Zymomonas mobilis subsp. pomaceae ATCC 29192: one gene and its partner. Each later gene encodes a partner of the first gene's protein in a complex. Links are inferred from orthologs where the notes say so. Each region holds a gene or a part of one and is shown on either strand. Other genes may lie near its edges. The genes, in order: ZYMOP_RS05015 and pnp.

Region 1 (3,540 bases):
AACCATCACAGTTTCTTCTTGGCGAAGAAAGTTTTTTTTCAGTTTTCGGTACGCCATTTAAACCGATTACCTTTGTTATTCGGGTTATGACTAGCGGGAAAAATAGCGATTTTTTAAAAAAACATCTTTAATAGTGAAACTATTGATATCTATCATTCTCATCCACAAAGGATAAGCCCAACAACGTAGTAAAAAAGCTACCATTGCGTCTATCGTTAAGCGATGGTAGCGAATCAAAGAAGAGAACAGAAAAAATTTGGTCCTTAAAAACCGACATGACTTCTGCCTCTCATTTTTTAAACATTTTACGAAACCCTATTCACTTTTTTATTTCCGGATTGAAAGCATAGATGCACGCCGCTGTTTTAAGCCTGCCCCCTTCCGAAAAGGCATGGCCCGCTGCAGCCAGTCTCCCCCGCGCTTTGAACAGCGCCGGGTATGGCCGCGCGGCAAATCGGCGTTGTCGTTCATGGTCGGCCAATAGGCCGACGTTAAATCCTTCTAATATTATATATATATCCTCATTATTCGCGCGCCTCTCGCCTTTTAGGCAGATGTGCAGCGCGACCGGAGATTTTTGAATGACTCTCACAAAAATGTTGATCGACGCCCGCCACCGGGAAGAAACTCGGGTCGCCGTCATCAAAGGTAACCGCATTGAAGAATTTGATTTTGAATCAGCAGGCCGCCGTCAATTAAAAGGCAATATCTATTTAGCCAAGGTGACGCGCGTCGAACCATCGCTTCAGGCTGCTTTTGTCGATTATGGCGGAAATCGTCAGGGTTTTCTGGCCTTTTCAGAAATTCACCCTGACTATTATCAAATCCCCCGTGAAGATCGGGAAGCCCTTTTACGGGAAGAAGAAGAATATTCGGCGCGTCAAAATCGTCAGCAAGAAACGGAAGACGATGAAGATACCTATGAATCTGCGGATTCTGAGCCAAGTAGAAATGATACCAGCGAGGATAGTTTCGAAAATTTAAGAAATCGCCGCCGTCATTTTGGGCGTCATCATTACCGGATTCAAGATGTTATCCGTCGCCGTCAAGTGTTGCTGGTACAAGTTGTTAAGGAAGAACGCGGCAATAAAGGCGCTGCGCTTACTACCTATCTGTCTTTAGCAGGGCGCTACTGTGTACTTATGCCCAATACCAGCAATGGTGGGGGTATTTCGCGTAAAATTTCCAACTTAACTGATCGCAAAAGATTAAAAGCGATTATGGCAGAATTAAATCTGCCAAGTTCGATGGGCTGTATCGTCCGTACCGCAGGTTTACAGCGGACTAAGAGCGAAATTAAGCGCGACTTTGATTATCTTGCCCGATTATGGGATGAAATTCGTGAAAAGACGCTTTATTCTCAAGCCCCTGCCTTAATCTATGGGGACAGTGATCTGATCAAACGGGCTATTCGCGACATCTACAGTCGGGAAGTCGATGAGATTCTGGTGGAAGGGAGTGAAGGTTATCAGGCCGCGCGTAACTTCATGCGGTTATTGATGCCAAGCCACGTCCGAAAAGTACGCCCTTATGCGGACCCTGCCCCCTTATTTCAGCGTTTTGGCGTTGAGCAACAGCTTAATGCTATGTATCAGCCTATCGTTCAATTAAAGTCCGGCGGCTATCTTGTCATTAATCCAACCGAAGCGTTGGTATCAATCGATATTAACTCTGGCCGATCAACCCGCGAACATAATATCGAACAGACGGCAACGGCAACCAATCTTGAAGCGGCCACCGAAATTGCCCGTCAGCTACGGCTGCGGGATATGGCGGGCCTGATCGTTATTGATTTCATCGATATGGAATCAAGTGCGAATGTCCGACGGGTCGAAAAGGCGATGAAAGATGCCTTAAAGCATGACCGTGCTCGGATTCAGATTGGCCATATTTCTAGTTTTGGTCTGTTTGAAATGAGCCGACAGCGTCTAAGAACCGGTATGCTGGAAGCATCGACAATCCCCTGCCCCCATTGTCAGGGTTCGGGCTTAATGCTGACGACACCTTCTTCGGGCTTGATGGCGCTTCGCATGATTGAAGATGAAGCTTCTCGTGGTAACGGGAGCCAAATTCATGTCATGATGTCCCTTGATTCGGCTATCTATGTCTTGAATCGTAAACGTAAAGAGCTGGGTACCATTGAAACCCTCTATGGTGTTACGGTTTTGATTGATGGTGATCCTTTACGCGGTAATAATCAGATTTCAGTAGAATCTGCCGGCCCCCCTCCCAGCCATGGCTTAATGTTACCACCACCGCTTCCAACGCTTTCTTCTGATGATAGCGATGAATATGAGGAGGAAATCGAGGAAGAAATCGAAGAGATTGAAGAGATCGAGGCCGAAGAAATTATAGAGGCACCGTTCAGAAAAAATCATCGTCAAAATATGGCGCGTCGTGAATATGCACGCTCTGAACCCCCGTTCAAAGCTGAAAATATTGAAGAAGAGCCTGAAGAATTTACGTCTTCTGTTCCCGAAACAGAGGAAGAAACAGGCTATGATGACGATAGTGAGCATAATCGGCGGAATCGACGTAGTCGGCGGGGTCGGCGCGGTGGCCGGCGTCGTAATGGTGAAGCTATAGAAAAAACGGCAGAATTCATTTCTGAAACTACTGAAGCCGAGCCGATTGATCTTGCACCAGACTATGATTTACCAAAAGAAAATCATCAGCCTAATCTTGAACCAGAAGTTGAGGTGCCTACTCAGCAGACTTCAGATGTCTTAGAGGAAGAGGCTACCGAAGCCCCCGTAGCGCGCAGCAAAACAAGGCGTCGTCCAAGAGCACGTCCGGTAAAGGCCGAGAAAGCCGAGGAAGAAACCACGGGTGCTTCTGAAATGGATGAAAAGGGTACATCAGAAGCTAGAATCGCTACGCCAAAAGCTACCGATGACAAAACCTCAACAGCGGAAAGCAAAACTGAAGAGGAAGATAAAGCCGAAGAGGTAAAGCCCAAGCGCGTAAGAAAACGCACGACAACGTCACGTCGTAAAAAGGCTGAACCGAAAAAGGTTGATGTCTCCGTTGAGGAAAAAGAAGAGGTTAAGTCTGATGCTACCGAAAAAGCATCAGAAAAAACGACCTCTCCTGAGGTAGAAAAACCGATAGAAACGGTAAAAAAAGAAAAACCGGCCGAGGAAGTTTCAAAAGAGGCGACCCCATCGGAAGAGCCTAAAACAGCATCCGATAAAAAAGCCGAAGAGACTACACCAACATCTTCAGATGAAGGTGAAAAGCCTGCTCCTCGTCGTGGCTGGTGGCAACGTACGTTTGGAGAATAAACGGCAAACGGACTACCGTCTTTTTTTAAAGAGCAGGGTTTTCCCCTGCTCTTTTTTTATCCCTCTATCTTTATTAAAGCGGTAAACAGACAATTTTTTTATTATTAAAAAGCCCAGACTTGGGTAAAATGAAGTCCAGATAATTATAAAAAAACATTTAAAATTAATGATTTAACTATATCAGCAAAAATTTTCATAAATATTTTATGGCCTATAGTCGTTATCACGATACGACCCTATTATATAAAAGTCAGTC
Region 2 (3,261 bases), 370 kb from region 1 along the record:
AGAACAAGGCTTGAATATGGCGATGGAAACAGAAATGCCCGTCGCATTAATTGAAGTTTTCGAGCAACAAGCTCGGGTTTTGCGCGGTTTCAATTTTTAAATAGAAAGGATCGCTGATGTCGATCACTGCAGAGCGCAAAGAAGCGCTGATTAAAGAATATGCTCGTGTTGAAGGCGATACGGGTTCCCCCGAAGTTCAGGTAGCGGTTCTGACCGAACGGATTATCAATCTGACGGAGCATTTCAAAGCCCACGCCAAGGATAACCATTCCCGTCGTGGTCTTTTACGTTTGGTAAACAAACGTCGCAGCTTGCTTGACTATGTTAAAAACAAAGATCAGGCTCGTTACAGCGATCTTATCGCGAGGCTGGGTCTTCGCAAATAAAAGACGACGCGGCCTCCTTAACTGGGGGCCGTTTCGCATCCGGGCATCTCGCAATCCGGCGACCCCGGAAAAAGGCAGCTCCAGACATAGGGTCGGAGCCAGAAGGAATTTGAATGTTCGATATTAAACGCCAGGAAATCGATTGGGGCGGAAAGAAGCTGACGCTGGAAACCGGACAGGTTGCCCGTCAGGCAGATGGCGCCGTCATCGCGACCTTAGGTGAAACGGTCGTGCTTTGCGCGGTAACAGCGGCCAAAACGGTTAAAGAGGGACAGGATTTTTTCCCTTTAACGGTTCATTATCAAGAAAAATATTCAGCAGCCGGTCGTATCCCCGGTGGCTTTTTCAAGCGTGAACGTGGTGCTAGCGAACGCGAAACTTTGGTTTCACGCTTGATTGATCGTCCAATTCGCCCCCTTTTCCCGGACGGTTTTTATAACGAAACCTTACTTATCGCTCAGGTCATGTCTTATGACGGCGAAAATGAACCTGACATCTTAGCCATGATTGCGGCCTCGGCTGCTCTTGCGCTTTCCGGTGTGCCTTTCTTGGGCCCAATTGGTGCTGCGCGTGTTGGCTATCAAGATGGCGAATATATTTTAAATCCGACCTTGGCTCAGCTCGAAAACAGCGATCTTGATCTGGTAGTCGGTGCAACGCGCGATGCCGTGATGATGGTTGAATCGGAAGCAAAAGAGCTATCCGAAGAAATCATGCTTGATGCGGTTTCCTTTGCGCATAAATCTTTACAGCCTGTTATCAAGGCGATCATCAATCTTGCCGAGCAAGCCGCGAAAGAACCGTGGGAGCTCTCAAGCTATGATGACACAGCTTTGGCTGCAAAAGTTGAAGAACTTTGCAAAGATAGCCTTGATAAGGCCTATCGTCTGACCAAAAAAAGTGAACGTGTAGAGGCTATTTCTAAGGCCAAAGCCGTTTTGGATGAAGCTTTCCCCGATGCTGATGCCTCGGAAAAACTACGCATTCAGAAATTGGCGAAAAAACTTGAAGCCAAAATTGTTCGCACTGCGATCTTAAAAGAAGGTCGTCGGATTGATGGTCGTGATCTAAAAACGGTTCGTCCTATCCGTTCACAGGTTGGTTTCTTACCTCGGACCCATGGGTCTGCGCTCTTTACGCGGGGTGAAACCCAAGCCTTGGTTTCCACAACCCTTGGAACCGCAGATGCTGAGCAAATGATTGATGGCCTGAATGGCCTTCATTACGAACGCTTTATGCTGCATTATAACTTCCCACCTTATTCCGTTGGTGAAGTGGGTCGTTTTGGCGCTCCTGGCCGTCGTGAAATCGGTCATGGTAAACTGGCATGGCGTGCTTTACATCCTGTGCTTCCTAGCAAGGCTGACTTCCCTTATACGATCCGCGTTCTATCCGATATTACGGAATCAAACGGTTCTTCCTCGATGGCAACGGTCTGCGGTGGCTGTCTTGCTTTGATGGATGCGGGCGTTCCCTTGAAGCGTCCGGTCTCCGGCATTGCGATGGGCCTTATTCTTGAAAAAGATGGTTTTGCCATTCTTTCCGATATTATGGGTGATGAAGATCACTTAGGGGATATGGACTTTAAGGTAGCCGGTACAGAAGAAGGCATTACCAGCCTTCAGATGGACATTAAGGTTGCTGGTATCACTGAAGAAATCATGGGTAAGGCTTTGGAACAGGCAAAAGCCGGCCGTGCCCATATTTTGGGTGAAATGTCCAAAGCTTTGGGTGAAGTTCGTTCGGAACTTTCGAATTTAGCGCCTCGTATTGAAACAATGAGCGTTCCTAAAGACAAAATTCGTGATGTTATTGGAACTGGCGGTAAAGTCATTCGTGAGATTGTTGCGACAACCGGCGCGAAAGTTGACATTGAAGATGACGGCACCGTACGCTTGTCTTCTTCTGATCCGGCTCAGATCGAAGCTGCCCGTAATTGGATTACCGGTATCATCGAAGAACCGGAAGTCGGCAAAATTTATAACGGTAAGGTTGTCAACATTGTTGATTTCGGTGCCTTTGTGAATTTCATGGGTGGCCGTGATGGTCTGGTTCACGTCTCTGAAATTAAAAACGAGCGCGTGAACAAGGTCAGTGACGTTCTGGCCGAAGGCCAGGAAGTTAAGGTTAAGGTGCTTGAAATTGACAATCGCGGTAAAGTCCGCTTGTCAATGCGTGTTGTCGATCAGGAAACTGGCGCGGAACTGGAAGACAATCGTCCGCCTAGGGAAGCTCGTGAAGTCAGTGATCGCGGTCCACGGGGTGATCGGCCTCGTCGCGATCGTGGCCCACGTCGCGAACCGCAGAATGGTTCAAACCATTCAGGCCGTGATATGGAACCCGAATTTGCTCCGGCTTTTTTACGAAAAGATGATTAATTTTTCTTTTTAGAAACTTAATCTTTGTTAAAAGAAAAGGGATCTTTCAAGGTCCCTTTTTTTATTTAAATAAAGAAGATGAAACCTGTAGAAAAAGAGACAAATATCATTTTTTACGCTATTATGTAAAAAATCTATAATAAAAAATACCAGAAGTTATCTGGAGAGGATGCATGGCCTTAGACCATAAAATTCCAGTCGCTTATAGCGTTTTGGAACGATTGCCCCTGTTACAAAATAGGCCATGGCTTGGCTATTTTTGTGCGCTCATTGTTGCGGGTGGAGCCTTTCTTCTCCGTGTTACCATCGATCATCTTCTTCCCGAAGGGTATCCCTTCATTACTTTTATGCCGGCGATACTTATCGCTACATTTTTATTTGGTACTAAACCCGGTCTTATTACAGCGATTATCAGTCTATCTTTAGCGCCCCATTTTATTGAGGAAGGCGTAGACTTTAATGGCGTTCTGGTATGGTTTTTATGCCTTTTAGAAACC

Evidence for each region.
Region 2: the proteins of ZYMOP_RS05015 (region 1) and pnp are in contact, whole or in part, in a cryo-EM structure (PDB 9QH0), measured with the Escherichia coli proteins. The link is inferred for Zymomonas mobilis subsp. pomaceae ATCC 29192 from one-to-one orthologs.

Annotation. Positions count from the first base shown.
Region 1 is NC_015709.1:1,143,197-1,146,736, forward strand. The notes cover bases 268-3,484. They hold ZYMOP_RS05015 (Rne/Rng family ribonuclease), read left to right. Parts: upstream 268-581; coding sequence 582-3,284; downstream 3,285-3,484. UniProt on the Escherichia coli protein: Endoribonuclease that plays a central role in RNA processing and decay. Required for the maturation of 5S and 16S rRNAs and the majority of tRNAs. Also involved in the degradation of most mRNAs.
Region 2 is NC_015709.1:769,254-772,514, forward strand. Bases 194-3,131 are described here. They hold pnp (polyribonucleotide nucleotidyltransferase), read left to right. Parts: upstream 194-499; coding sequence 500-2,764; downstream 2,765-3,131. Other genes in these bases: rpsO (30S ribosomal protein S15), read left to right, coding at 194-386; ZYMOP_RS03430 (sensor histidine kinase), read left to right, coding at 2,938-3,131. Outside these bases: tRNA pseudouridine(55) synthase TruB, read left to right, coding at 1-100; more of rpsO, read left to right, coding at 117-193; more of ZYMOP_RS03430, read left to right, coding at 3,132-3,261. UniProt on the Escherichia coli protein: Involved in mRNA degradation. Catalyzes the phosphorolysis of single-stranded polyribonucleotides processively in the 3'- to 5'-direction. Also involved, along with RNase II, in tRNA processing.